3 regions of the Marinobacter sp. C1S70 genome follow, and region 2 is predicted to be linked to each of the others. Evidence: predicted binding sites of a transcription regulator. Region 2 holds the regulator's gene; each other region holds the start of a gene.

Region 1 (9,881 bases), on a different contig from region 2:
CCAGGGAGAGACCAGTAGTGCCGGTATGGCACAAACCGGCGCTGTTCTGGATACCGATCGTCTGATGGCGCGCCTGAACGAACTGCAGGGCGCAGCGCCGCAGGGTGAAGGCGACAATGTGGTGCCTTTGCGCCAGCAGTTACAGCCGCTGTTGCAGGGTCCGGAAGGGAAGCGATTCTCAGTAGGGCAGGTCGACAGTGATGTGATCAATCTGGTCTCAATGCTGTTTGATTTTATTCTCGAAGATCGTCAGTTGCATCCGGTCATGAAGGCGCTGATCGGGCGGCTACAGATTCCGGTGCTCAAGGTCGCACTCAGCGACAAGAACTTTTTCAATCGTGGTGGCCATCCGGTTCGCAAGCTCCTCAACGAACTTGCCCTGGCCGCCATTGGCTGGAGCGAGAAACGTGCCGGAATGCGTGATCCGCTTCGGGAAAAGATTGAGGAAGTGGTGGGTCGGGTGCTGACCGAATACACCGATCAGGTAGGGCTGTTCGAGGAATTGCTGAAGGACTTTGGTCACTTCATGGATCTGGATCGCCGGCGTCGCGAGCTGGTTGAGCAGCGCCTTCGGGATGCCGAAGAAGGACGCGCCCGGCAGGAGCGTGCCAGTCAGGCTGCTACCGATGTTATCCGTGAGCACACGGCAGGCCGGGACATTCCCGAGCCGGTTTTACAGGTGCTGAACGAGCCCTGGACCCGCTACCTGCAGTGGGTGGTGTTGCGCGAGGGTGAAGAAAGCGAGCGTTGGCTGCAGGCAAAGGCCATCAGCGAGCGGCTGGTGTGGAGTGTTGACCCGCGACCGGTGTCTTCTGATACCCGGGCGGAACTGTTGCGAATGATTCCAGAGGTGGTGGAAGAGCTCCGCAAGGCGCTTCAGGAGATCTCCTGGGATCCGTTTGCAACCGATGCGGCCATCCGGGACCTGGAGCTTGCCCATGTCGATGTTTTCCAGAAACTGGTGACCGCGCCGGTTGTTGAAGACAAGGCACCCACGATTGAGAATTTCGAGGTACCTGAAGCTCCGGCAGAGCCGGCGGAAACTCCCGAGCAATCGGAACCTGCGCCGGAGGTGATTGACGAGGTGACTGAACCTGCGTCAGTCAAGCCTGCTGAGATCTCAGCCGGCGTTGAGACGGCAGCCGTCGCCGAGGAATCCGCGGAGATCCAATCACCAGTAGCGTCGGCGGAATGGCTGGCGAAGGCGGACGGCCTGAGAGTTGGATCCTGGGTTGAGATGGCCAGAGACGAGACCAGGGTCCGTTGCAAGCTGGCGGCCTTCATCAAGGCCACCGGCAAGTACATCTTTGTTAACCGCAGTGGTGCGAAGGTGGCGGAATATCATCGGGATGACCTGGCGATTGCTCTGCAGGAGCAGGCGATCACCATGCTGGATGACGGCCTGATCTTTGATCGGGCGCTGGAGTCCATCATCGACAACCTGCGTCATAACCGAAAAGACTGATCTCCGGTACTGAGTGCCCGCGCCGGGCACCGGCGACGTCGTGGCATCCATGGGCGCTTTGTGATTCAATCATCTGCATGAGTCCCCTGCGCCGATGGAAACACGTTGTCTAGTATCCAGAACGATCATCACCCACACTCCCTGAAAGATGCGGCAGCACTTTTGCGTTCCAGTGGCCGGTTCCCCGGCGTGCGCTGGTGTCCGTCGCCCAATTTTGGTCCCCGCCCGGACGGTTCCTCTATCTCACTGCTGGTGGTTCACAACATCAGCCTGCCGCCGGAACAGTTTGGCGGCCCGCACATCGAGAACTTTTTCTGTAACTGTCTGGATACTGCTGCCCACCCCTATTTTGAAACGATCGCAGAGCTGAAGGTGTCTGCACACGCGTTGATTCGCCGGGATGGTTCCGTTATTCAGTTTGTCAGCTGTCTGGACAGGGCATGGCATGCTGGCCGTTCCAGTTTTCAGGGTAAGGAGGAGTGCAACGACTACTCCATTGGTATCGAGCTCGAAGGTGCGGATGACGTTCCCTATACCGATGATCAGTACCGTGCGCTGGCGCGTCTGGCGCTCCTGGCAATGACAGCCTGGCCAGAAATCACGCCGGGTCGCATTGCCGGCCACAGTGATATTGCTCCGGGCCGAAAAACCGATCCAGGGCCCGCGTTTGAGTGGTCTCGCTTCCGGGCACTGCTGTCGAACGAGGAGATGGCCTGATGTCGTTGGTTGTTTTTCTGATTGCGTACGTGACTCGCCGCAGGCTGGACCGCGCCGACCACCTGGCCAGCGATGAGATCTGGCGTCGCTGGCTTCATCGTTGGGGCCGGGTAGAAGCGGGTCAGGAGCGGTCAGTCTGGAGAGGGGCGCTGCTGGTTGTGTTACCTTCTCTGGCGCTCGCTGGCGCGTGGGCGTTGTCCCGTGAGGCGGGCTACCGCTATGCCCTGTATCCGCTTGAACTGTTGCTGCTGGTGGTGCTGATGGGGGCGCCGGGCTGGCGCAAGGTGCTGCGAGCCTATTCTGATGCCTGGCGGCGCGGAGATATGCAGGCTGCCTGGCACCATGTTCAAGAGCGCCTGCCCGCCTCCGAAAGAGGAGCGGCGCTATCGCCAGAAGCCATGCACCTGTCGGTGTCGCGGGCGCTGATGGTCTCGGTTTTCGAGCGTTTCTTCCTGGTGGTTTTCTGGTACGCCGTCGGCGGCATAGCGCTGGCTTTTCTGGCTCGCGGGCTTGTAGCTCTGGCGGGTCAATGGCCGCAGGCGGCCGCGCGGGAACGCTATCAGCGGGCGGCCCGGCTTATCGGCTGGATTCCTTCCCGCTTGCTGTCATGCACATTCGGACTCGCCGGTGACCTGGCCGGCTGGTCCCGGGAAATACGCAAGGTATTCCCGGGATTCGGGAAAAAGACCGCAGATGTGCTCATGATTTCCGCCAACGGGTCGTTAACTGGTTATGCACTTGATCCTGCGCGCTTTTCGGAGTTGCACCCGGAAGAGTGGCCCGATTTTGGTGGACGGAGCCTCAGCGCCATAAGGGACCTCCTCAACCGGAGCATGCTGGTGTGGATATGTGCGTTTGCATTGCTGGTGATCGCTGGCGTGACCTAGGCGGAGAGCAAAAAACGAATTACAGAATAACACTAAATAGTGATTAAGTTTTTCCGGCAACGGGCGATAATCAAACAAAAGAATAAAGATTCAGTTGTTAGAAGCAGCGAGGGCTCTGTGAACTATATAATCAATCCGGCTGTAGCACTGATGAATCGGCTGCCCATGGTTTACAAATTCAGCCTCATCAGCATTCTCTTTCTTGGCCCTATCATCGTGCTTTCCTGGTTGGTGATTTCCGGGCTCAACCAGTCGGTTCAGACCATGACCCGCGGCATTGAAGGTCTTGCAGAACTCCAGAAGGTGGAACGCCTGCTGGTGGCGTCGATGGATTACCGTGACTATCAGGCCCCTGGCATTCTGAAAGACGAACAACCCCTGCTCGAAAAAGCCAACGAAGCGGCCAGTCGTATGGACGCCCTGTTGGCAGATCTCGCCGAACCACAGCGTTCTTTTGACACCTCCGGCTCCTGGCAGGAGCAGATTCTGGCTGTAAGGGAAGAATGGGAGACGCTCAAAGCCAACGATAACTATCAGGGCAACATTGACCCCCAGTTCAAGTACTACCAGGAATTTGTGCAGAAGGTGATGGCCTTGCTGCCGGCGACCATTGAAATCAGTGGGTTGGGGCAGGATGCGTCCCGGGAAAACCTGCTGCTGTTAGGGCTGGTACGTTCTGCGTTGCCTGAGTCTCGCACCGTTGTTGGCCGCGCCCGTTCATACGGTATTTTTGCGCTGGTGGAAGGTCAGGTGGGCTATGCACTCAGCGAAACCCTGAATGAAATCTACGATCAGTTGACCAACCGCAGTTCGCTGCTTTCGCCGGCCCTTTCCGTTGCCGTGGAGGCGTCGCCCCAACTGGCAGAGAGTGCGAGCGGTGCCTTGACCCGCACGGAAGAGAGCCTGATGACAGTGCGTGATGAGCTGGATCTGAATGTCATTACGCCTATGCGCCTGGAGCTGCCCTGGCAGGAATTCGATGAGACCGTATCGGCGCAGATGGGATATTACGATACCCTCAGCGATCGTATCTTCGATGTGGTTGCCGGTAATCTTGAGGATCGCCTGGCCCGCCAGACCGGGCAGCGCACTCTGATTCTGGTGGCGCTGATTGCTGTGATGCTGGTGGTGGTCTACCTCTATGTGGGCTTCTTTATGTCTGTGCGGATTGCCATCAACCGGTTCAGCGAAGCTGCAAGAAATGTGGCCGCCGGCGATATGACCACCCATATCCGGTTGAACAACCGGGACGAACTGGGTGAGCTCACCTCCGAGTTCAACAACATGACCGATCGTATCGCTGAGCTTGTCCGGTCGGTGGGCTCTACAACGGCAGATGTTGATCAGCAGGCGGTCCGGGTGAATGACACCGCATCGGCTAACAGTCAGGCCGTGGCCCGACAGATGGAAGAGACCGGTCAGATCAACGAGGCCATGGGCCAGATGGTGGAAGCGGTCAATGAAGTCACCGAGAGTGCGCACCGGGTGGCGGATAGTGCGGGGAATGCCGAGAAAGATACCGAGAAGGGCCGGGAAGTGGTGGCCGATACCGTGGCGACCATTAACCGGCTGGCGACGGAGATTGCTGGCGCCGTTGATGTCATCAACCGGGTGAGTGCGGACAGTGACAATATCAGTCAGGTTCTGGTTGAGATTAAAGCGATTGCCGAGCAGACCAACCTGCTGGCGCTGAACGCGGCCATCGAGGCAGCGAGGGCGGGAGAACAAGGGCGTGGCTTTGCGGTGGTGGCGGATGAGGTTCGCTCATTGTCCCAGCGTACCCACAAGTCCACTGAGGAAATTGAAGGCATGATTTCCCGGCTTCAGGGTGGTGTAAAAGAGGCGGTATCTGCCATGACCTCAAGTCACGATGCCACGGAGAAGACGGTACAGAAGTCTGGTGAAGTGACCGAAGCGCTGGATCGGATCGCCTCGGGCATTTCCGAGATCGTGGATATGAGCCACCAGATTGCCCAGGCGGCGGAGGAACAGTCGGCCGTGGCCAGGAACGTGAATGCCAACGTGGAGCGCATTGGCGAATTTGGCCAGAGCACAGCCTCCAACGCCGAAGAGACTCTGGCTTCGTCCAGGCAGATGTCGGAGCTTACCGCGTCGCTTCAGCGCCTGGTGGAGGCATTCAAGGTGTAATCAGCGGTTGCTGTTGTGAAAAATCCGGCCTCAGAGGCCGGATTTTTTTTGCTCCCAGAGAATCTCCTGGCTGCCATCCCGGCGAGCCAGCACCCGGGCGATGACAAACAGCAGATCGGATAACCGGTTCAGGTAGTGACGCGAGGCAGTATTGATGGAGTCCTCGTGGCCAAGGGCCACCACCACGCGCTCGGCCCGGCGACAGACCGCCCGTGCCAGATGACATTGTGCTGCGGCAGGGCAGCCCCCGGGCAGGATGAAGTTTTTTAGCGGCGGCAGGTCGGTGTTGTACTCGTCCAGAGTCTGCTCCAACCACTCAATGTGATTGTCGCTGATCACCTTGCTGCCCGGGATGGCAAATTCGCCGCCCAGATCAAACAGGTGATGCTGAATGCGCCGGAAGGTATCGATCAGACGGTCGCCAGATGGAAGCGTCTCAATCAAAACGCCGATATGGCAATTCAGCTCATCGGCCATACCCATGGCTTCCACTCGCTGGGCATTTTTGGCGATACGGTTGCCATCGGCCAGGCCGGTAGAGCCGTCGTCTCCGGTTCGGGTGTAGATCTTCGACAGGCGATTGCCCATGGTCTTGCTCCCTCTGGTAAAAGTCAGTTCAGTTGTTGTACCTGTTCGGCGAGCATTTGGTTCACCTGTGCCGGTATGCCATGTTGATGGCCGAGCCGCGCCAGGTAACCGTTAATGAAGTCGATTTCCGTGGTTCTGCCTGCCTGTACATCAGCCCGCATGGAAGACGTGTTGGCGGCGGTTTTGCGGGCGACAGCCTCAATAGTCTCGCGCAGGTTTTCCGGGGCTTGTTGCGGTTGTCCGGCGGCAGGGAGCAGGCGGCTGATCTCCTCGCACAAGGGGGCAATCCATTGCAGGTAAAACGGTTGTGTCAGGATCTCTCCGTTGGGGCAATCCAGAATGGCCGTAAAGGCGTTTATGCCGGCGTTGATCACCAGTTTTTGCCAGAGCCTGGCGAGTATATCGTGTTCAGGGTGGACCATGAGGCCGCTGCTGGCGAGCTGTTGGGCAACCCTTTCGACCAATGGATTCCCCGCCGGGTTCAGGGCGCCGACCCAGGTAGTGCCGCTGCCAGCGTGAACGGTCAGCCCGGGGGCGGGCCGGTTTGCGCCTTCGGTCGTGGATGCGGCCAGTACCGGCCGGTCCGGCCATGTTTCGGTGACCTGCTGCTGGCTCCCCAGGCCGTTTTGGAACAACACAATGGGAGTCTGTTTGGCAATGGAGGGCAGGGCCGCCTTGAGGGCTTCGAGGGTGTCGCCGGCTTTGGTTGTCACCAGGATCAGATCAGGAGACTGGCCGGGTTGTAGCCAGGGAATAATGGTACTGCCTGATTCGCCGTCAATGGGCTGAAAGCGATAACAGACGGGGGCAGGGGCCTGCCCCGGACGGGGCACAAACGCTACCTGCCCGGCAGGTAGCGTTGCCGCCCAGAGCCGGCCCAGGGAGCCGGCACCGAGGATGGCGATCATGGCCTTACATGGCCTCGATTTCTGCCCGTTGCGCACTGAGCCGCTGCAGGCTGCCCTGGGCATCCTTCAGCTTCTCTTTTTCCTTCTCTACGACTTCGGCTGGTGCCTTGGCGGTGAACTTCTCGTTGTTCAGCTTGCCTTCCAGGCGACCGATTTCCTTGTTCAGGCGTTCCAGCTCCTTGTCCAGGCGCTTGAGTTCGGCGTCCTTGTCGATCAGGCCGGCCATGGGCACCAGCACTTCCATTTCGCCTACCAGTTGGGTGGCGCTCATGGGAGCTTTGTCGCCCTCGAACCATTCCAGCTTCTCAAGTTTGGCCAGGGAAATGAGGAATTGGCGGTTGTCGTTCTGGCGGCGCTGATCGTCGGCGTTGCCGCCTTTCAGAAGTACCGGTACCTGCTTACCCGGGGAGATGTTCATCTCGCCGCGGATATTACGCACCGCTACAATCACGCCTTTCAGCCACTCGATATCGGCGGCCACGGCGGCATCCTGCTTGCTGGCATCCGGCTGCGGGTAGGGCTGCAGCATGATGCTGTCGCCCTGCTTGCCGGCCAGCGGTGCAATGCGTTGCCAGATTTCTTCGGTAATGAACGGCATGATCGGATGCGCCAGGCGGAGTACGGCTTCGAGTACGCGTACCAGGGTACGACGGGTGCCCCGTTTGGCCTCGGCACTGGCGCTGTCATCGCTCAGGGCTGGTTTGGACAGTTCCAGGTACCAGTCGCAGTATTCGTTCCAGATGAACTCGTACAGGGCGTAGGCGGCCAGGTCAAAGCGGTACTGGTCCAGGTGACGGATCACCTCCTGCTCGCAGTGCTGCAGTTCGCTGATGATCCAGCGGTCTGCCAGTGACAGTTCCACCGGCTCATTGTTCACGCCGCAGTCTTCGCCTTCCGTGTTCATCAGCACATAGCGGGCGGCATTCCACAGCTTGTTGCAAAAGTTACGGTAGCCTTCCAGGCGCTTCATATCCCAGTTGATGTCACGGCCGGTGGTCGCCATGGCGGCGAGGGTGAAACGCAGGGCGTCAGTACCATGGGCGGCGATGCCTTCCGGAAATTCCTTCTCGGTGCGCTTGCCGATTTTCTCGGCCAGCTTGGGCTGCATCAGGTTGCCGGTGCGTTTTTCCAGCAGGTCCGGCAGGCTGATGCCGTCGATCATATCCAGCGGGTCGATCACGTTACCCTTGGACTTGGACATCTTGTCGCCGTGCTCGTCCCGGATCAGACCGGTGACATACACGGTATGGAAGGGTACCTGTGGGGTGCCGTCTTCGTTTTTCATGAAGTGCATGGTCATCATGATCATCCGGGCAACCCAGAAGAAGATGATATCGAAACCGGTCACCAGCACGTCGGTGGGGTGGAAGGTCTTCAGCCGTTCGGTGATTTCCGGCCAGCCCAGAGTGCCGAAGGTCCACAGGGCGGAGCTGAACCAGGTGTCCAGTACATCGTCGTCCTGCTTGAGTTCCAGTGTGTCCGGGAGCTGATGTTTGCTGCGCACCTCAGCCTCGCTCCGGCCCACATAGATATTGCCTTCAGCGTCATACCAGGCAGGAATCCGGTGCCCCCACCAGAGCTGGCGGGAGATACACCAGTCCTGGATGTCGCGCATCCAGGCGAAGTACATGTTCTCGTACTGTTTGGGTACGAACTGGATGCGACCGTCTTCTACCGCTTCAATAGCCGGCTTGGCCAGGGTCTTGGCGTCGGCAAACCACTGATCCGTCAGCATCGGCTCGATAATCAGCCCGGAGCGATCGCCGCGGGGTACGCTCAGCACATGGTCTTCGATTTTCTCGACCAGGCCTGCCAGTTCCATGTCGGCAACAATCTGCTTGCGGGCTGCTTCCCGGCTCAGGCCGGCATAGGCGGCCGGGAGGGCGCTGTTAATCTCGGAATTTTCGGTGCCGTCCGCATTGAACACTTCGGCGATTTCACGAATGTTGGCGTCCTGCGTCATGACGTTGATCATGGGCAGGTTGTTGCGTTTGCCTACGGCGTAATCGTTGAAGTCGTGAGCGGGGGTGATCTTCACGCAGCCGGAACCTTTTTCTGGATCGGCGTGGTGGTCGGCCACGATGGGAATGCGGCGGTTAACCAGCGGCAGCAGAACGTGCTGGCCAATCAGATGCTGGTAGCGCTCATCGTCCGGGTGGACGGCTACGGCGGTGTCACCCAGCATCGTTTCCGGGCGGGTGGTGGCGACGATGACGTAGTCTTTGCCGTCCTGGGTTTTCTGGCCGTCGGCCAGCGGGTAGCGCAGGTGCCAGAAATAGCCCTTTTCTTCCTTGTTTTCAACTTCCAGATCAGAGATAGCGGTGTGCAGCTTCGGATCCCAGTTCACCAGCCGTTTGCCGCGGTACACCAGGCCTTCATCGTACAGGCGGATAAAGACTTCCTGTACGGCTTTGTAGAAGCCATCGTCCATGGTGAAGCGTTCGTTGCTCCAGTCCACGGAGTTGCCCAGGCGACGCATCTGGCGGGTGATGGTACCGCCGGAGTGTTCTTTCCAGTCCCAGATGCGCTTGATGAATTCTTCCCGGCCGAGATCGTGGCGGGTTTTGTCTTCTTCTGCAGCCAGTTTGCGTTCGACGACCATCTGGGTGGCGATGCCGGCATGATCGGTGCCGACGGTCCACAGTGCGTTACGGCCCTGCATGCGCTTGAAGCGGGTGAGGGTGTCCATGATGGTGTGCTGGAAGGCATGGCCCATGTGCAGGCTGCCGGTCACGTTGGGTGGCGGGATGGCGATGCTGTAGGAGTCGCCTTCGCCGCTGGGGCGGAAATAGCCTTTGGATTCCCAGTTTTCGTACCACTGGCGCTCGATGTTTTCTGGCTGGTAGGTTTTTTCCATGGGATTATGCAGTGACCGTTTTGGTTGATTCACATAGGGAAATTCTGAATCGGACGATTATACATGGTCGTCTTGATCGCGGCGAACCTGGCTAGCGTTTCCGCATATCATGCACCCGAGCTTCAATGCCCAGTGACCGCAACTGCTTGTAATGCCCCCGCGCCTGGTTCAATACCGCCGGGTCATTGTGGGCAACCAGTGCCAGGCGGCCGTACTGGTCGGCGTCGTCGGGCAGTGTTGAGGACAGGACGATCACGGTATCCCAGTCCACCGCGGCTGGCGGGTAGAGCAGGATGCCGACAGGATCGGTG
Region 2 (9,881 bases):
CCTCGGCCTGGCGCACCTCAATGCGACACAACTTGTTGAGCCGCTCGGCAAAGGCCGGAGTGAAGCTGGCGGGCATGTGCTGAACCAACACGATGGGCGCGGGAAACGAAGCCGGTAACGCCGTTAGCACCTTTTGCAGCGCAACGGGGCCACCGGTGGAAGTGCCGATGGCTACCACACTGTAGTGCCTGGCGGCCGTTTTTCTGGCGGGTTTACGAACCGGCTCGGAGGTCGCAGGGTCTTTACGGGGTTCCGTCGTTACCGGGCGGTGCAGGCGCGAACCGGCGCGCTCGACAGGTTCACGGCGAGGTTCCGCAGCCGGTGCCGCCGGCCTCGGGGCCACAGGCGCCGATCGGGCACCCGGGCGGCTACCGGCCACATCCAGAATACGCTGGATAAGGATTTTCTGAAGTTGACTGGTGTCCCTGGCAATTTCCTCGAAGTTCTTGGGCAGGAAATCCACTGCCCCGGCTTCCAGGGCATCCAGGGTAACGCGGGCACCTTCATAGGTCAGGGACGAGAACATCAAAACCGGGGTGGGATGTTTGCGCATGATCTCGCGCACGGCAGAGATGCCGTCCATCACCGGCATCTCGTAATCCATGGTGATCACATCGGGGCGCAGTTTTTCTGCCAGCTCGACACCTTCCCGCCCGTTGGTGGCGGCGCCTACCACTTTAATCTGGCCCGAGGCCGTCAGGATTTCCGTCAGCCGTTTGCGAAAAAAGCCCGAATCATCCACGACCAGGACAGAAACTGTCATCCATTTCTCCTACACAATCCCGGAAATTCCTGCTCAGCCGTAGTGCTGCAGGAGGCTCGGCACATCAATAATCAGGGCGATACGGCCATCACCGGTGATGGTGGCGCCGGCCATTCCTGGCGTCCCCTGCAGGGCCCGGCCCAGAGGTTTGATCACCACCTCTTCCTGGCCAATCAGCTGATCAACGACAAAGCCGACCTGTTTGGTCCCCATGGCCACAATCACCACGTGCGCAATCTCCGGCTCGGCCTGACCTGCCGCACCGTGCACCAGCCAGCGCTTGATGTGGAACAGTGGGAACACTTTGTCCCGCACGACAATACACTCTTTGCCGTCGACAATGTTGGTCTTGGTCAGATCCAGGTGGAAAATCTCCACCACATTCACCAGCGGCAGCGCGAAAGACTGGTCACCGAGCATGATCATCAACGTTGGCATGATGGCCAGCGTCAGCGGCACCTTGATGATAATGCTGGTGCCCTTGCCCTGCTCGGACATGATATTGATCTGGCCATTGAGCTGGCCGATCTTGGTTTTCACGACGTCCATGCCGACACCGCGACCGGAGACATCGGAAATCTGGTCTTTGGTCGAGAAACCGGCCGCAAAGATAAGGTTGAAGCATTCGTTGTCGGTAAGGCGGTCTGCCGCATCCTGATCGTACAGACCCTTCTCGACCGCCTTGCGGCGCAGGACATTGGGATCCATACCCGCACCGTCGTCGACGATGGACAGCAGAATATGGTCGCCTTCCTGTTCCGCCGACAGGGTCACGGTTCCGGCTCGGGGTTTTCCTGCCTTCTCCCGTACGTCCGGCGCTTCGACACCGTGATCCACGGAGTTTCGAACCAGGTGCACAAGTGGGTCGGCCAGCGCCTCGACCAGGTTTTTATCCAGGTCGGTTTCCTCACCGTGCATCACCAGGTTCACTTCTTTTTTCAGGCTCCGGGCCAGATCACGCACCACCCTCGGGAAACGGCCGAATACTTTCTTGATCGGCTGCATCCGTGTTTGCATGACGGCAGCCTGCAGATCCGTGGTCACCACGTCGAGGTTGGCCACCGCCTTGTGCATGTGTTCGTCTTCACTTTCGGAACCCAAACGCTGCAGGCGGTTCCGTACCAGCACCAATTCGCCCACCATGTTCATGATGTCGTCCAGGCGCTTGGTATCAACCCGAACCGTGGTTTCGCCCGCTGGTGCGGCCTCACGGGCAGGTGCAGGCGCAGGGGCCGGCTTGGCAGCGGCCTTGCTCTCGGCTTTGGCTTCCGCTTTCTTTGGTTCCGGGGCTGGTTCGGCCTTGCTTGATGGAGCCGGCGCAGGCTTGGGCTCACCTGCGGCAGCCCCCGCGCTTGGGCCTGCACCCTTGCCATGCAGTTCGTCCAGCAGGTTCTCGAATTCGTCGTCGGAAATCAGATCGGCGTCACCGGATGATTTCTCCGAGCCACCGCTGGTGTCGATATCTGCCTTGGGCGCTTCATCTTCCGCAGGCGCGCCGGCAAACTGGCCCTTGCCGTGGAGTTGATCCAGCAGGGCCTCAAATTCATCGTCGGTAATCTCATCACTGTCTGAGCCGCCGGCGGATTCTGCCGGGGTGCTCACCTGCTCGTTGCCGACCGGTTTCTGGCCATCGGATTTTTCATCCGCCAACGCGTCCAGCAGCTGCTCGAACTCTTCGTCAGTGATATCGCCCTGATCCCCTTGCTGTCCGACATCCGCAGACGACGGCTCCTGTGCCGGGGTTGGTGCTTCCACCGCCGGTGCATCCTCGGACTCGGGTTTGGCGAGTGCATCCAGAGCTTCAATCAGTTCGTCCGGCGCGGGCGTCGGTTCTTCCCGGTTGCGGACTTCTTCGAACATGGCATTAACGTTGTCCAGCGCCTCCAGCACCACGTCCATCAGGTCCGGTGTTACCTTGCGCTTGTGATTCCGGAGAATATCAAACACGTTCTCCGCAGAGTGGCAGCAATTAACCAGTGCCTCCAGCTGAAGGAAGCCTGCGCCCCCTTTCACGGTATGGAAGCCACGGAAAATGGCGTTCAGCAGATCGCTGTCATCGGGATGCTGCTCCAGATCCACCAGCTGCTCCGACAACTTTTCGAGTATCTCGCCGGCTTCTACCAGGAAGTCCTGCAGGATCTCTTCATCAGCATCTAACGCCATGCGTCACCCTCTTTATTATCAGAATCCGAGACTGGACAGCAGATCGTCCACATCGTCCTGTCCCGAAACTACATCTTCCCGCTCATCGGCCTTGATCTGGGGCCCTACCCCTTTTTCGGCCGATTCTTCTTTTTCTTCAATCTGATGCACTGTGCCGGTCAGTTGATCAACGTGGCTGGCCATCACCACCAGACCAAGAAGGTTGTCTTCCACCTCTTTCACCAACGCGGTGACCTTCTGGATAACCTGACCGGTAAGATCCTGAAAATCCTGAGCCAGAAGGATTTCCGACAGGTTCTGGTACAGACTGTCGGAGTCTGTCGTCAGGCCAGCGAAGAACTTGTCGATGCGACCGTAAAGCTCCCGAAACTCCGCAGGCTCCATTTCACGACGGCGCAGACGCTGCCACTCATCCCGCAGGGAAACCGCTTCATCCCGCATGGCGTGAGCCACCGGCATGCTTTCCTCAACCAGATCCATGGTGCGGTTCGCCGCCTGGCTGGTCATCTGAACCACATAGGCCAGACGGTCAGAAGCGTCGCTCATCTTCGACAGCACTTCTTTCTGCTCGGCATTACGCGGGTCTATCTGGAAGTTCCGGATTGCCTCATGGAGGCTGCGGGTCAGTCGCCCCACTTCCCGATACAGACTCTGATCGCGAACCTCGCTCAGTTCATTGATCAGGGTCATCGCCTTGGCATAATTCCCGGCGTTTACATTCTCGGCCAGGTCGGAGGCCTGCTTTTGAAGCTTCTCCGCCACCTCCGGATCAAGGCCCTGATGGTTCTGTTTGGTATCACTCATGGCGAGCCATCCGACCTCTGGTTACTGGATTCGTTCGAAGATTTTCTCGATCTTTTCCTTCAGCACGGCTGCCGTGAAAGGCTTGACCACATACCCGTTCACCCCGGCCTGAGCCGCAGCCACGATCTGGTCCCGCTTGGCCTCTGCCGTTACCATCAGAACCGGCAGGTTCTTCAGGTTTTCATCAGCACGGACAGCCTTCAGAAGGTCAAAGCCCGACATGCCGGGCATGTTCCAGTCAGTCACCAGGAAGTCATACTTGCCGCTTCGGAGCATGGGCAACGCGGTGTTGCCATCGTCTGCTTCATCCGTATTGGTGAAGCCGAGATCTCGCAGCAGGTTTTTGATGATGCGTCGCATTGTGGAGAAGTCATCCACAATGAGAATTTTCATGTTCTTGTCCAATGGGACCTCCAGTCAGTAACACCCGGAATTCATTCAGCCTTTTGGAAGTCTAGCAGGCTGCTACCTTAAGCGCTTATTGTGTGGTGTTTGCGCACGTTGTAAAGCATCGTTTACCAAAAGCTACACAGCTTGCTGAGAGAGAAACACAGCACCTGGCCGATCAGTCGTTGTCACCATCCCGCCACTCGGCCAGCCGGCTGCGAAGTCGCAACGCCGCCTGGCTGTGAATCTGGCTTACCCGGCTCTCACTGACCCCTAGCACCGCACCGATTTCCTTGAGGTTGAGCTCTTCCTGGTAATACAGGCTCAATACCAGCTTTTCACGCTCAGGCAACTGCTCAATGGCGTCTGCGAGACTTCGCTGGAAAGCGCCTGAAGCAATACCGTCCAGCGGATTATCACTCGCTTCTGCTTCTTCTATCGGCAGCTCGCCGGATTCATTGAGCTCATCAAGACTAAAAAGTCTACCGCTGTTAGCGTCGGCGAGTGAGGCATGGTACTCGTCCAGACCAATGCCAAGCTCTTCAGCTACTTCGGCATCCTGGGCCTCGCGCCCGGTACGATCTTCCACCTGCTTGATAGCACTGGCGATTCGCCGGGCGTTGCGATGCACTGAGCGGGGCACCCAGTCGCCTTTGCGGATCTCATCCACCATGGCGCCGCGGATGCGAATCCCTGCGTAGGTTTCAAAGGTGGCACCTTTGCCGGAAGAATAGCGCTGCGCGGCCTCCAGCAGGCCAATCATACCGGCCTGCATAAGGTCTTCCAGCTGCACTGATGGCGGCAGCCGGGCCATGAGATGAAGGGCGATTTTCTTGACCAGCGGCGCATGCTCTTCAATCAGGGCTGAAGGGCTCCTGGCGCCGGCCTGATGGTAAATTCCCAGATTTTTCGCCAATGTCATGTATCCGGTTTTCTTGTAGGACTGGATTCAGATCAGACTTCGACGAGCCGCTCCACGAAGAATTCGAGATGCCCCCTGGGAGAGGACGGCAAAGGCCAACTGTCCACTTTTTCGGCCAGAGCCCGGATAGCCAGCGAGGCTTTCGCCCTCGGATAGGCATCCAATACCGCTTTCTGTCTTTGGACGGCTTTCTTGACGGCCTCGTCGTAAGGCACGATACCTACATATTGTAGTGCCACATCCAGAAAACGCTCGGTGACCCGGGTCAGTTTTTCAAACAGATGGCGGCCTTCCTGCTCATTGCGGACCTGGTTTGCCAGGATACGGAAGCGGTTCGTGCCATAATCCCGGTTCATCAGCTTGATCAGCGCGTAGGCATCGGTAATGGAGGTAGGTTCGTCGCAGACCACCAGCAGAAGTTCCTGCGATGCCCTGAGGAAGCTGACCACCGATTCAGAAATACCTGCGGCGGTATCCACAATCAGAACGTCAATCTGATCGCCCAGCTCACTGAAAGCGTTGATCAGGCCGGCATGTTCCATGGCGCTGAGCTGGGTCATACGCTGGGTGCCGGAGGAAGCCGGTACAATCTTGATACCACCAGGACCATTCACCAGCACGTCTTTCAGATCACAATCGCCGCTGAGTACGTCTTGCAGATTTCGATTAGCGGTAATGCCGAGCAACACATCGATGTTGGCGAGCCCGAGATCCGCGTCCAGCAAGACAACCCGGCGCCCCTTCTGGGCCAGGGCGATACCGAGATTGACCGAAACATTGCTCTTGCCGACACCGCCCTTGCCGCCGGAAACCGCAATCACCTGAACCGGATGTGGTCTGCTCATACTGTTATCAGTCTCTTACTACGTTCTTGTACGGGCACGCGTGCCGGTGTTTTATTCTGTCGCCAACGAGGCTCAGGCACCTTCGGCGACTGCCTGTGCGCTCTGCACAGCCTTAAGCCGTTCTACGCCCAGGCGCACCAACGGAATGGCCTCCGCCCTCTGGAGATCTTCCGGTATCTTCTGGCCATCGGTGTACCAGGCCACCGGTAAGCTGGTCTCCATAACGAACCCGAGCGCTTCGCCCAGGGTCAGGGCCTCATCAATCTTGGTCATGATGCAGCCTGCAAGGCTTGCCATCTTATAGCAATGCCACACGGATTTCATGATACGTGGCTGACTGGTGGCGGAGACCACCAGATGTGTACGGATATTGTGATCGCTGCGAGCCAACTCCGCCAGTTGTTCCTGGTAACCGCGGTCGGCACTGGTCAGGCCGGCAGTGTCAATCAGCACCAGGTGTCGATCCGATAATTCATCAAGAATGTCATCCAGGGAATGGCTCTCATCCACCACACGCACGGGCACATTCAGGATGCGGCCGAACACGAACAGCTGCTCATGAGCGGCCACACGGTAGCGGTCGGTGGTGACCAGGGCCAACGAATCCGGACCATGCTCCAGCACGTATCGAGCCGCCAGCTTGCCAATGGTGGTGGTTTTGCCAGACCCGGTTGGCCCGACCAGGGCATAGATACCGCCGGCATCAAGCCAGTCTTCGCGACCGGTACGAACGCCGGTCGCCAGCATTTTCAGTGACTGCTTCCAGCCGTCCTCCAGACGCCCGGCCCGGTGCCGACGGGACAGAGAGCCGGCCAGCTCCGCGCCCAAACCGAACTCCTGCAGGCGCTCGGCCAATCGTTGCTGAACTGCGCTGTTACCGGCCGGCGTGGCAGTCGCAGCCTTACCACTGACCAGATCACGCAGAGAGCTGATTTCGGCACGCATACTGGCCAGTTCATCGGCATAGCCACCGGCGCCTGATTCGCTACCCGCAACCGGCTTTGCCAGCGCTTCATCACTGAGACGTGACGCCGGAAAATCGGCCGTCTCGAAAGACAAGGACGACGCCACGCCACCTGAGGCGCCACTTCCTGCGCGCTTTTCCCGAACCTCACGAATGCGACTGCGGGACCGGTTCAGCTCCTCTTCCAGCCGACGATGCTGCTCCGCCTGCATCTCGGCCAGCCGGGAGCCGTTGGTGGCTTCAACCGCCCTTTCGCCCAGACGCTGGCGCGCCATGTTTTCGTCGTAGTCGAGTGCCGTCACGATCTCAACGCCACCATCAACGCGGCGGTTAGACAGAATAACGGCATCCGGCCCCATTTCGTGGCTTACCTGCTTCAGGGCCTCAGCCATGGACTGCGCAAAAAACCGTTTTACTTTCATGCTGTTTCATCCTCCCACCGGCAAGCACTCTGGCTTTCCGCGATGCTCCGTCGGTTTATTGACCCACAGAAGCGACTATCGTGATCTGTTTGTTATCCGGGATTTCCTGGTAAGAGAGCACATGCAAACGCTCTACCCCGTAGCTGGCAAACTTCGCCAATACTGGCCGCAAGGGCCCCGAAACCAGCAGGATGGCGGGCTTGCCAAGCATTTCCTGGCGCTGCACGCTGTCCTGAAGGGATCGTTGCAGCTTTTCCACCATGTTGGGCTCAAGCACCAGACCAATGTCATCCTGACCGCCGGATTGTTGACTCTGCTGAACAGACTTCAGCAATAACTGTTCCAGGTCTGGATCCAACGTGATAACAGGGATTTCGGCGTCGTTGCCACAAATACTCTGAACAATCATCCGGCGCAGCGCCTGGCGGGCTACCGTGGTCAGTACTTTCGGGTCCTGACTCTTTGGATGCACGTTCACGATGGCCTCGGCAATGGAGCGCATATCCCGCACCGGCACTTCTTCTTTCAACAGGTTCTGCAAAACTTTCAACAGGATGCTGATGGAAATCGTGGTCGGCACCAGTTCCTCCGCCAGCTTGGGCGAAATCTTCTCCAACTGGTCCAGCCACTTCTGGGCTTCTTCGTGGCCAATCAGTTCATGAGCGTGTTTCTGCAGGATCTGATTCAGATGTGTCGCCACCACGGTACTCGCATCCACCACGGTGTAACCCAGGGTCTGGGCCTGATCCTTCCTATCGGACTCAATCCAGATGGCGTCCAGGCCGAAGGCGGGGTCCTTGCCGGCAATGCCTTCAACTTTGCCAAACACCTGCCCCGGATCAATGGCCAGCTCCCGCTCCGGATGGATCTCGGCCTCGGCAATGGTCACGCCCATCAGGGTAATCCGGTAGACGTTCGGCATAAGATCCAGGTTGTCGCGAATGTGCACCGAGGGCATGAGGAAGCCCAGATCCTGCGAAAGCTTCTTACGAACCCCCTTGATCCGACTGAGCAATTGTCCACCCTGGGATTTGTCTACCAGCGGAATCAGGCGGTAGCCCACTTCCAGCCCGACAATGTCCACCGTGGCCACGTCATCCCATCCGAGCTCGCGGGTTTCCCCCGGCGCCGGCAGTGCCTGCCCCTCGCCGCCCGGACGATCCGGAGAAATTTCCGCACCCTGCCGGGCCGCACCACCCGCCATGCCGCCACGACCAACAAAGCCACCTTCATCCTCAACCGTTTGCTGCTGTTTCTTCCAGATAAACCAGGCTGCGCCGGCGGCCAGCAAACCAAGGCCGAGAAACGCGATGTGGGGCATGCCCGGAATCAGGCCCAGCAGAATCAGGATACCCGCCGCAATACCCAACGCCTTGGGAGCGCTGAACATCTGCTGAATGATCTGGCCACCCATGTCCTGGCTGGACGTTACCCGGGTAACCATGATGGCGGCCGACGTGGAGAGCAACAGCGAGGGAATCTGGGCCACCAGACCATCACCGATGGTCAGCAGAGCATAACGCTCCATTGCCAGACCAAAATCCAACCCGTGCTGCATCATGCCGATAGCCACACCACCAACGATGTTGATGGCCAGAATCAGCAAACCGGCAACAGCATCGCCTTTCACGAACTTCGAGGCACCGTCCATGGAACCGTAAAAATCGGCTTCCTGGGCGATTTCCGAACGGCGATGCTTGGCCTCGTCCTGATTGATCAGCCCGGCATTCAGATCGGCATCAATCGCCATCTGCTTGCCAGGCATGGCATCCAGAGTGAAGCGGGCACTGACCTCAGACACCCGGCCGGCACCTTTGGTGACAACCAGGAAGTTGATGATCATAAGGATGGCGAAAACCACCAGACCAACAGCGTAGTTTCCCCCAATCAGGACTTCACCAAAGGACTCGATGACTTTACCGGCAGCATCACCGCCCTCATGGCCGTTCAGCAATACAATCCGGGTGGACGCCACGTTCAGGCCCAGCCGCAACAGGGTGGCCACCAGCAATACCGTGGGAAACGAGGCAAATTCCATCGGCCGCATGGCGTACACACAGACCAGCAGAATGACGATGGACAGAGTGATATTGAAGGTGAAGAACACATCCAGCAGGAACGCAGGCATGGGCAGAATCATCATGCCAAGCAGCCCCATCAGCATCAGGGGGATGCCGAGGTTCCCCCGCGTCAGGGATTTGACGTTGTTAAGGACTAGAGCTCTGTCCATGCCGGGTCTGTCTCCACGTATCTGTGCCTGCGGGCATTTTCCGGGTCGAAAATCTGACACCAGGGGTCGCTTTCCGGGTGGTATCGCAAGAACCGTACCAGCCCTTGCAAAATTTGACGTCTGCGCACCTTTCAACGCCTGACGCAGCGGCCCAGATACGGTATCCTTTCGCCATTTGCATTATCCCGATTCAAGCCAGAAACCCGAACACACAGGTGACCCCATGCCGATCCATGAAGTGAAGCACCCTCTGATCCGCCACAAGCTCGGCCTCATGCGCCGCGCCGACATCAGTACCAAAAACTTCCGAGAGCTGGCACAGGAAGTTGGCGCGTTGCTGACTTACGAGGCCACCAAAGACTTCAATCTTCAGGAAAAAAC
Region 3 (9,881 bases), on a different contig from region 2:
CTGCTGGGCCGTAAAATCTGGCAGGACCAGAGCCACGGCCTGCAGTTGCTGATGCAGGAAATGCAGGTAGACCTGCAGGCGGCCACCACCGAGCGCTGCCAGCAGTGGGCGTTGTCCCTCAGCGAAACCCTGCAGCAGGCGGTGAAGGTCACCCAGAGCCTGGGCAAATCCCTGATGGGCGGCGAAGTCGACAAAACCCTGGCCAATGCCAGCTGCTACCTTCACCTGTTCGGCCACATCATCGTCGCCTGGATGTGGTTGCGGCAGGCTAATGCGTCAGCTAACGCTCTGGCCTCTGCCAACAGCGACAGCGAACGCAACTTCTACCAGGGCAAACTGCAGGCCGCCCAGTACTTCTTCCACTGGGAATTACCCACCGTGGCTCAGGATCTGGTGCTGCTGCGGAATCAGGATGATACGTGTCTGAATATGAAGGCTGATTGGTTCTGAGTTTGGAGTAGGCCCAATCTGCCGGGATCGCTTTCAGGGACACGCTACAAGCACATCCATGTGCGCTCGACTGTGGCCATCCATGGCCACAGACGGTCCCTGAAAGCGATCCCGGCAGATTGAGCCCGTATATGGGCATAGCCTGTTGACAAGAAAACATGAAAGGAAAGCGCAATGGCTCTGGTAAATGTTGATAAGAAAAATCATGTTTTGCTGATCGGACTGAATCGCCCGGAAAAAATGAACGCCATGAACCGGGCCATGTACCACGAAATCGCTGCCGCCTATTACCAGCTCCAGAACGATCCGGAGCTGCGCGTGGCCGTGATGTACGCTGAAGGTGACCACTTCACCAGCGGCCTGCAACTGGATGACTGGGCCGGCGTGTTCGCCAACGGTAAAGGCATTGAACCCGGCGAAGGCGAACTCGACCCCTTCGATATTACCGGCGATAGCCTCACCAAACCCGTGGTATTCGCCGCCCAGGGCATCTGCTTCACCTGTGGTGTCGAGATGATGCTCAACACCGACATCCGCGTGGCCGCGAAAGGCACCCGCTTCGCTCAGCTGGAAGTGAAACGCGGCATCTTCGCCTGCGGTGGCGCCACCATTCGCCTGCAGCGCGAAATCGGTTGGGGCAACGCCCAGCGCTACCTGCTCACTGGTGATGAATGGACTGCGGAACAGGCTTACCTGTGGGGCCTGATTCAGGAACTGGTGGAACCCGGCGAACAGCTCAACAAAGCCATGGAAATCGCCGAGAAGATTGCCAGAGCGGCTCCGTTAGGCGTTCAGGGCAGCCTGAAATCGTCCAAGATTGCCGTGTCCGAAGGCCAGGAAGCGGCCAAGGAACGTCTGTTCCCGGAACTACGCCCGGTCATGGCCAGCGAAGATGTCAAAGAAGGAATCCAGTCATTCCTGGAGAGAAGAGAGGCGGTGTTCAAAGGCAAGTAGCAGGATTGCCCTGTTAATCGAGATTTAGTCCTTAGCGAATCGTCGAATCAGCGACTATCCCACGGAAGCGAAAGCGGCGGGTTGGGGCCACCCTTCCGGGAGTGTGCGCAGCAGGGATGCTGCGCTCAAGCCCCCATGGATGGGTTCACGGCGTCTCCCGGAAGGGTGGCCCCAACCCGCCGCCGGCACCTAACCCGAAGGCTAGGGCCGAAACATAACTCCCGGACTCAGGCTGCCTCAGACTCCGAAGAAGAACCAGAAGCCCCCCGAGCCGCAGCCTCCGCTGCCACTTTCGCAGCATAGTCCGCATACTTGGCCATCAACTCCTCCTTGCGATCAGGATCCCAGTTGATCTTCGACAGATCCCCTTCATAGTGGTCAATCACCCGCTTATCCATCGTCTCGTACCACCACTGGGGCAGGTAGGCCGGCAACAGCATCGATGCGTACCCTCCCGGCAACTGGGGCGCCTTTTCAAAATGGCGCAAGGCCTGGAAGCTCCTTGTCGGATGGGCGTGGTGGTCAGAATGCCGTTGCAACTGATACAGGAACAGGTTGGTCACAATGTGATTGCTGTTCCAGCTGTGTTCCGGCTTCGTGCGCTCATACTTGCCATTCTTGTCCTTCTGCCGCAACAGACCATAGTGCTCGATGTAATTCACACTCTCCAACAGACTCGCGCCATAAACCGCCTGCGCCGCCAGGAACGGCACCGCCCTCGGGCCGCAGACCAGCGTCGTGGCGCCAAAGAACCCGGCCGTCATGGCCCAACCCTGTAGCAGTTCGTTATCAAGACTCCAGAAGCTCTTACCCTTGCGTTCCAGGCGTGCCTTTTCGATCTTGATCGACGACTTGATGCCGCCGAACACGGTTCGGGGCAGGAACTTCCAGAAACTCTCGCCCATTCGGCTGCTGGCGGGGTCCTCCGGTGTGGCTACCCGCTTGTGATGACCAAAATTATGTTCCACCACAAAGTGGGTGTAGGCGGTGGGGGCCAAGGCGGCCATGGCCATCAGTTTGTTCAGTTTATTGGACTTGTGGCCCAGCTCATGGGCGGTGTTGATGCCTACCCCGTTGATGGCGCCTACGGTCAGGGTCAGGCCGATCTTGTCCTCAAGTGGTGTGTTTTTCCGGCTGGCCAGCCAGGCGCCCATGAAGGTCATGGCGTACTGGGTGGGGATAAACGCCTTCACAATACGGTCGTAATACTTGTCCTGCTCCAAGGTCTTTACCGCCGATTCAGGAGGATTGCTCTTGTCTTCACCAATCGCCCGGTCCAGTGCCGGAATAATGCCGTGCACCAGTGCCGGCCCGGTCCAGGCCAGAGCCTTCAGTCGTTTCGGTGCCAGGGCGTAGCCAGTCAGAGCGGCAAGGCCAATGCCTGGAAGCGCAGGCCCCAACAGCCACATATAGCGCTTGGGATCTTTCCAGGTCTCGGCCTTGGTGGCGGTGTCTTTTGAATCCGATGTCCCGGTTTTCCGGGGCGCGGCGACCTGGTGCGTGTCGAGCGAGGATTTCACTTTGGCGTTCATATGGGCTCTCCGTGGAACTCGTTGTGTTTGTTTGTTCAATTTATGTCGGACAATCTTGCAATACAACAAGTAAGAGAGTCTGGTTAAGCGAACTGGCCTCTAATGACAATCAGGCTCCAGCTGGCGAATCCAGAGCTTGTGGTCCAGACTTTTGGAAACAAAAAAAACAGGGAAGCGTCGAATGAGTGCCATAAATCCATCTCCGGCCACTATGTCCTGGACGTTGCAGCACCGGCTCCAGGAATACGCGCGCGCCATGAAGCTGGCAGAAATCATCTATCAGGACCCGAATGGGCAGGTCTGCGTGGTTCACGGCGTTATCCGGGAAGTGCTTAGCCGGGCCGGGCGGGATTTCGTGGTGCTGGGAAAAGGACAGGTGGTCTCAGCGGACCACATCATCATGATCGACGGTGAGCGGTTAACGAAAGGGTAATCGCCCGGTAATTGCTATTGACCGCGGGCTGCCTCTACTCTGTTGGCGTTGTACACATATACCGACAGAGGGACATGTTATGAACAAGTTTACCTTGAGCGCACTCGCACTGGTTGCCACGCTTGGACTTTCTGCCTGCAGCTCCGAGAGCGATGAAGGCGCGGATTTTGAAGAAGCGGGTGAAAATGCCGAGGAAATGATGGACGACGCCGCTAACGCCACCGAAGAAACCTGGGAAGAAGCCACGGGTCAGGATGAAGGCGTGATTGGTGAAATGCAGGAAGGTGCCGAAAACGCCGGCGACGAGATTGAAGAAGCCGCGGATGAAGCGGGTGACGCCATGGAAGAAGCAGCGGACTCCATGGAAGAAGGCTACGACGAAATGACTCAGTGATCAGCTGAGTTGCATCGCGCGGTTGCGGGGCCTTTTGGCCCCGTTTCTGTTTCTGCCTCGCCGGTTGTCATCGAACGTTCAACATTCTGACTTAAATCTGTTTACGTCCTGTCACATTACTTGCCGACACTTGCCTCTCGAAATAAAGGACTTGTCCACCAATCCGAGAGAGGCAAACCATGGCCAAGCACGATCTTGATCCGAATTACCTGGACCCGAACTACGAGCCAGTCGTCAATCATTCCGAAAACACCCCGTTCCATCAGGTACTGTCTGCCAGAATGCAGCGTCGTACCGTCATGAAAGGTAGCGTAGGCGCCGCTCTGGCCAGCGTTATGGGGTTGGGGCTTGCCGGTTGTGGCAGTGACAGTGATAGTGACAACGATGGCGGTACTACCGGTGGAAACACATCCAGCACTGAACTGGGTTTCAAGGCTGTCCCTACTTCAACCGCGAATCAGGTCGTTGTTCCCGAGGGATACTCCTCTGAAGCGTTTCTTCCCTGGGGCACGCCAATTACCGGGTCTTACCCGGCCTATAAGCCGGATGGCACCAATACCGGAGAAGAGCAAGAGCAGCAAATGGGCATGCATCATGACGGCGTGCACTTTTTCCCGATTGATCTGAAAACCGGTGGTAACAGCTCCAGCGAAGGTCTGTTGGTGATGAACCATGAGTACATCAATCAAGGCGCTTTGCATGCCAACGGGGCTACCTACATCAACGGTATGCGTCCGGCCGATGAAGTGCGCAAGGAAATCGCCGCGCACGGTGTGTCTGTGGTTCATATCAAACGCGACAACAACGGCAAGTGGGATATTGTTTTCGGGAGTCCGTTTAATCGCCGGGTTACGGGTAATACCGAAATGGATATCCGTGGTCCGGTGCGTGGTTACGACAAACTGGTCACCAAATACAGTCCGGATGCAACGGAAACCCGCGGTACTCTGAACAACTGCGCGATGGGCCCGACGCCGTGGGGAACTTACCTTGCGGCTGAGGAAAACTGGCACGGGTACTTCGCTAATAGCGATGCAACGCAGCCCCGGGAGCAGACCCGCCATGGCGTCGGCGATTCAAGCCGCTACGACTGGGAGTTGGCTGACAGCGGTGCGGATCAATACGTGCGCTTTGATGTTACCCCGACGGGTGCGTCGGCGGCGGATGATTACCGGAATGAGGCCAATACCTATGGTTTCATGGTGGAAATTGATCCGTTTACTCCAGAGAGCAAACCACAGAAACGAACCGCGCTGGGCCGCTTTGGTCACGAGGGTGTGATTTTTGCGCCGGTTAAGGAAGGTGAGCCGGTCGTATGTTATTCCGGTGATGATTCCCGTTTCGAGTACATCTACAAATTTGTCTCCTCAAAGCCCTACTACGCTGCAACGGCCGGTGGCTACCTCCTGGACGAGGGCACGCTCTACGTGGCTCGCTTTAACGACGATGGCTCAGGCGACTGGCTGGCGCTGGATCTGAACGATGCGGATTTTGCTGCCAAAGTGGCTGCGGCCCAGGGCGAAATGGTTGGCAACGTTCAGTTTGACGGTTTTGAGAATCAGGCTGATGTTTTGTTGAACACTCGCCTGGCTGCCGACATCGCAGGTGCGACCCCGATGGATCGCCCGGAGTGGGGGGCTGTAGATCCGAATTCCGGTCAGGTTTACTTTACGCTGACCAATAACTCCCGCCGGACGGAGGAGCAGGTTAACGCTGCAAACCCGAATGCCAACAACCGCACCGGTCATATTATTCGCTGGAGCGAAGACGGCAACGATCACACTGCGACCAGCTTTGACTGGGATATCTTCGTGTTCGCCGGTGAGCAGGGCACGGAAACCGTGGTTGACGACCAGGTTATCGTATCTCTGACTGATGACAACATCTTCAACAGTCCGGATGGCCTCTGGTTCGATTATAACGGCCGCCTTTGGATTCAGACCGACGGCTCCGATGCAGCACCTTATCAGAACAACATGATGCTGGCGGCCAACCCGGAAACCCGCGAGATCAAGCGTTTCTTCGTTGGGCCGGTTGGCTGTGAGGTTACAGGCGTTGTCTCCACACCGGATGTGAAGACCATGTTCGTCAATATCCAGCACCCGGAAGCAAACTGGCCGGATGCTAACGATCCGCGTCCGCGTGATGCAACGGTTATCGTAACCCGCGATGATGGTGGCGTTATCGGTGCCTGATCAGCCATAACGGTTGTCAGGCGCTGCCAAAAAGCCCGGGCGGACTCGTTCCGCCCGGGCTTTTCTCTTCTGTATTTCAGATTTCCTTCCAGATGCCGATAAACTCCTTGGGCCCTGCAATAGTGGTATCTTTAGTCCACTAAAGTAGGAGTTATTAACCTATATCATTTCTTTAACCTCAGGGATGGCCTGCAATAACAACATGCTTGCGTTAGCAATGACAAAGATGAGGGCACCATGGGTTTACTCGATCGCACTGCAATTTTATGGGGGGTGGGCATTGCTGTTGCGCTCGGTATTGCCTGCATTCTGGTGGCTCCGATGATGGGGCTCGATGCCGCGTCTCTGTTGATCGGACTCCTGGTTGGTCTCGCCGCCGCGGCCGGCTATCTGATATTGAGGGTGCTGGAACCAATAGAGCGTGGGATTAACGGCCTGAATGATGGCTCCCTGGCTGATAACCACCCGTTGCGGGCTCAATGTGCGCAGCTTCTGGCCGATGCCCGGGCTGGCAAGGCCCTGGTTGAAACGCTCTCGGCCAGTGCCGACAAGAATGCCATCTCGGCCGCCGAAGTCTCGTTTGCGGCGGATCAGGTGAAGCAGCGCCTGGACCGACAGGTTGAAGAAACCGCTCAGATGGCCGACTACGCCGGCCAGATCACGGAATCGGTTCGGGAATCATCGGAACAGGCCACCAACGCCGCCACCATGGCATTGCAGAATCGCGAAGTCAGCGTGGAGGGGCGTCAGTCATTGGTGTCGGCCATTGAAAATGTGCGCCTGGTGCATCAACAGTCGGAAGAGAACCTCAGGTTGATTCAGGCCCTGCACGAAAAATCCGGCAAGATCCAGGGCGTGACGTCCACCATTCAGGGTATCGCCGAGCAGACTAATCTTTTGGCACTGAATGCCGCCATTGAGGCGGCCCGAGCCGGTGAACAGGGCCGCGGGTTTGCGGTGGTGGCCGATGAAGTCCGGCAGTTGGCCGGGCGCACTGCCCAGGCCACCAGTGAAGTGGCGGACACCCTCGACGAAATTCAGAATGACACAACCAAGATTGTGTCCCGCATTGAATCTCTGGCGAAAACCGTGGAAGACGGGCTAGCATCTGTAGAGAGCGTTGGCGGCCAGCTGGATCAGATTCGGGATCAATCCGACCGGGTTCAGCAGCAGGTTGCCCGTATTGCCGAGATTGACCAGAACAACGAGCAGAGTCTGGCCCAGGTGTTTTCGGCTATTGAGTCTGTCCGTGACCATATATCCGAAAGTGATACCAGTGTGGCATCGCTGGCGGACCAGGCTTCCACGTTGATGGAGCTGGCGGAGAAGGCGAATGCTGCCTTTGCGCTGAACAGCAGCGAAAGCTACCACCGGCCGTTTTATGAGAAAGCACTGGAAGGGGCGCAGCAGATTGGCCAGTTGTTTGAGGCGGCAATTCGAGAGGGCCGTTTGAGTGAAGCGGCGCTGTTTGACAAAAAGCGAACACCGATTGCCAACACCCAGCCCCAACAGTATTCCAGCAGCTTCGATCGGTTTACTGACCAGATGTTTCCGGCAATACAGGAGCCCATCAAGAAATCCCATGAGGCCATTGTGTTCTCCATCGCCTGCGCGCCGGACGGTTATGTGCCTACCCATAACAAGGATTTTGCCCACCCGCCGAGTGGTAATCCGGAAGTCGACCTGGTGAAAAGCCGCAGCAAGCGACTGTTCAATGACCGCACTGGCATACGCTGCGGGAGTCATACCGAAAGCATGCTGCTCCAGACCTATCGCCGGGACACCGGTGAGATCATGCACGACCTGTCGGTGCCCATCTATGTGAACGGTAAGCACTGGGGCGGTTTCCGGGTTGGGTATCGGCCGGCGGGGAATTGATCGCACTGGGCTCCAGCCAAGGCTGTGATAGACTGCCAGGGACGTAACAAGGAGAACACCTGTGTCCGAAACCGAGTATATCCCCGCAAAACCTGACGGTCAGCAATCACAGGAGCCCAGCTCTGCGAGGAATCTGGCGGTGGTGGTTTACATCCTGCAGGCGTTGTCTTTTTTCCTGGGGGGGCTGACGGCACTGGTGGGCGTGATCATCAACTACGTCAAACTGGATGATGTCCGTGGTACCTGGATAGAGCCCCATTTCCGCTGGCAGATCCGCACCTTCTGGATTGGTTTGCTGTGGACAGTCATCGGGGTGATTACCACCATGCTGATTGTGGGCTGGTTTATTCTGCTGGGTATTGCGATCTGGGTGATCTACCGAATTGTCAAAGGTGCCCTGGCCCTGAACGATGGCAAGACCCCGATTTAACGGGGTCTTGATGGCTCAGTCTTCCGTCACTTCTTCAAGGCGTAATGCGCTCAGCATGCCCGCCAGCCCCATCAGTCCCAATACCAGAATCACCGCCACGTCCGAAATCATGGAAATGGCGGCTGTGAACCCCCCGGTTACCAGCAGCAACACACCGATAACGGTATTGCTGACCGCTGTGTAGTCTGTCCGTTTGTTGCCTCCGGCCATATCCACCAGATAGGTTTTGCGCCCCAGGCGCACGCCGGCATGGGCAATACTCAGCACAAAAAACGCGACCGGATAGAACCAGGCACCGCCAAACCCGGGGCCCAGCACCAGTGCCAGAACACCAACCACCAGGCAGACCGAGCTGGCCATGGCGGCACCCCGAATCATCACTCGGCGGCTGGAGGTGTCGGCGGCCCAACCCCAGAAGCTGGCGCTCAGGGAGCTGGCCAGACTGCTGGCGAGCAGAAAGACGCCCAGCATCCAGCCAATATCGGATTCCTGTTGGGCGAGCACCACGAAATAGGGAGACGCCAGAGCCGAACACAAAAGCAGTGCACGAGTGATGACAAAATGCCTGAAGGGCGCATCGTCCCGTAGCAGCGACAGACTTTTAAAAGCCTCGTTGATCGCGTTGCCACCGCCCCCTGTTTCCCCGGCATACTCTTCCACATTGGCAAACAGAACCCCGGCAATCACCCACAGCGTAGCTGCCAGGAGCAGCAATGTGGTGTAGAACGCAATGCTGGGGTCGCCCCGATCCCAGAACAGCAGTCCTGTGAGCACCACCGTGGCGGTGCCACCAATGGTGGTTGCCAGCCCAGACAGCCGGCCCCGGCGGGTTTTGGGGATACACTTGCCCTGAACGTCTTTCATGGAGACCGAGCAGAATCCCCGGGCCAGTGAAAACACAATAAGCGCCGCGACAATGCCGCCACCGGCCGCATAGCCTTCAAGAAACCACACGCTTGCCGCCATCGCAGCCACGCTGACGGCCTGCCCGAAACTGCCCAGGGTCCAGAACCATTTGCGCACCGCCTTGCGACGCACCCAGGCGGCGATCACCATCTGCGGCACCATGGAGCCGGATTCCCGGATAGGCACCAACCAGGCTACCAGAGCCGGTGCGCCAACGGCACTCATCAGCCAGGCCAGCACGGTCTTGGGGCTGATCAGCAAGTCGCCGAGTTTGGTGAGCACATTGCTGAACAGAATCAGGAAGAAGTTTCGGGGTACTTCCCGACAGGCTTCCTCCGGGATGTCTTTACAGACCCGTGCGTCCTCTTCGTTGGCAATCAGTCCGTAGAGCTGGTCGATGGTGTCGGGTTTGGTTGCTGGCAAAGGGCCGTCCTCCGGAAAAATGTTTGCCAAGCATACCAGTTAGCTCGGGTGTGCTTAAGCGGGAGGACCAGCGGTGCCGGTCAGACCAGGTGGTGGTCCCACTGTACCGGTAGCCGCGCGATGTCTTTCGCAGGTTGTCCGGCGCTCAGTTGCACCAGTCGGCCCTGTCCCGAGGACACCAGGAAATCGCCTCCTGCCAGAGTCTGAATGCCGGCGCAGTCAGTGATGCGGGCTTTGGCAACCAGCTCCCCGGTCTTGCCGCGGAAGACAATAGCGGTGCCGCCCA

What was found. The regulator FliA, encoded in region 2, starts transcription of late flagellar genes. The targets are predictions, from matches to a motif close to CTAAAGTTTNNNNNNNNNNNGCCGNTAA.
Positions count from the first base shown of each region.
Region 1: a site for FliA is predicted at 3,112-3,139, ahead of Q669_RS06820 (methyl-accepting chemotaxis protein). Genes of this name have one in related genera too.
Region 3: a site for FliA is predicted at 6,033-6,060, ahead of Q669_RS05070 (methyl-accepting chemotaxis protein). Genes of this name have one in related genera too.

Region 1 covers NZ_AXBW01000019.1:62,024-71,904, forward strand. Annotated here, with positions in the region: gene Q669_RS06805 (DUF1631 domain-containing protein) at 1-1,465, shown strand, start outside; gene ampD (1,6-anhydro-N-acetylmuramyl-L-alanine amidase AmpD) at 1,571-2,182, shown strand; gene Q669_RS06815 (histidine kinase) at 2,182-3,069, shown strand; gene Q669_RS06820 (methyl-accepting chemotaxis protein) at 3,187-5,217, shown strand; gene Q669_RS06825 (cob(I)yrinic acid a,c-diamide adenosyltransferase) at 5,248-5,805, opposite strand; gene Q669_RS06830 (ketopantoate reductase family protein) at 5,829-6,713, opposite strand; gene Q669_RS06835 (valine--tRNA ligase) at 6,718-9,570, opposite strand; gene Q669_RS06840 (DNA polymerase III subunit chi) at 9,662-9,881, opposite strand, start outside.
Region 2 covers NZ_AXBW01000018.1:59,343-69,223, forward strand. Annotated here, with positions in the region: gene Q669_RS06070 (protein-glutamate methylesterase/protein-glutamine glutaminase) at 1-763, opposite strand, end outside; gene Q669_RS06075 (chemotaxis protein CheA) at 797-2,926, opposite strand; gene Q669_RS06080 (protein phosphatase CheZ) at 2,945-3,730, opposite strand; gene cheY (chemotaxis response regulator CheY) at 3,752-4,135, opposite strand; gene Q669_RS06090 (RNA polymerase sigma factor FliA) at 4,296-5,039, opposite strand; gene Q669_RS06095 (MinD/ParA family protein) at 5,072-5,884, opposite strand; gene flhF (flagellar biosynthesis protein FlhF) at 5,957-7,270, opposite strand; gene flhA (flagellar biosynthesis protein FlhA) at 7,326-9,500, opposite strand; gene upp (uracil phosphoribosyltransferase) at 9,724-9,881, shown strand, end outside.
Region 3 covers NZ_AXBW01000015.1:118,098-127,978, reverse strand. Annotated here, with positions in the region: gene Q669_RS05100 (acyl-CoA dehydrogenase) at 1-450, shown strand, start outside; gene Q669_RS05095 (crotonase/enoyl-CoA hydratase family protein) at 625-1,404, shown strand; gene Q669_RS05090 (alkane 1-monooxygenase) at 1,632-2,936, opposite strand; gene Q669_RS05085 (hypothetical protein) at 3,118-3,369, shown strand; gene Q669_RS05080 (hypothetical protein) at 3,449-3,763, shown strand; gene Q669_RS05075 (PhoX family protein) at 3,943-5,958, shown strand; gene Q669_RS05070 (methyl-accepting chemotaxis protein) at 6,196-7,836, shown strand; gene Q669_RS05065 (DUF4870 family protein) at 7,898-8,266, shown strand; gene Q669_RS05060 (MFS transporter) at 8,282-9,595, opposite strand; gene Q669_RS05055 (DUF1513 domain-containing protein) at 9,676-9,881, opposite strand, start outside.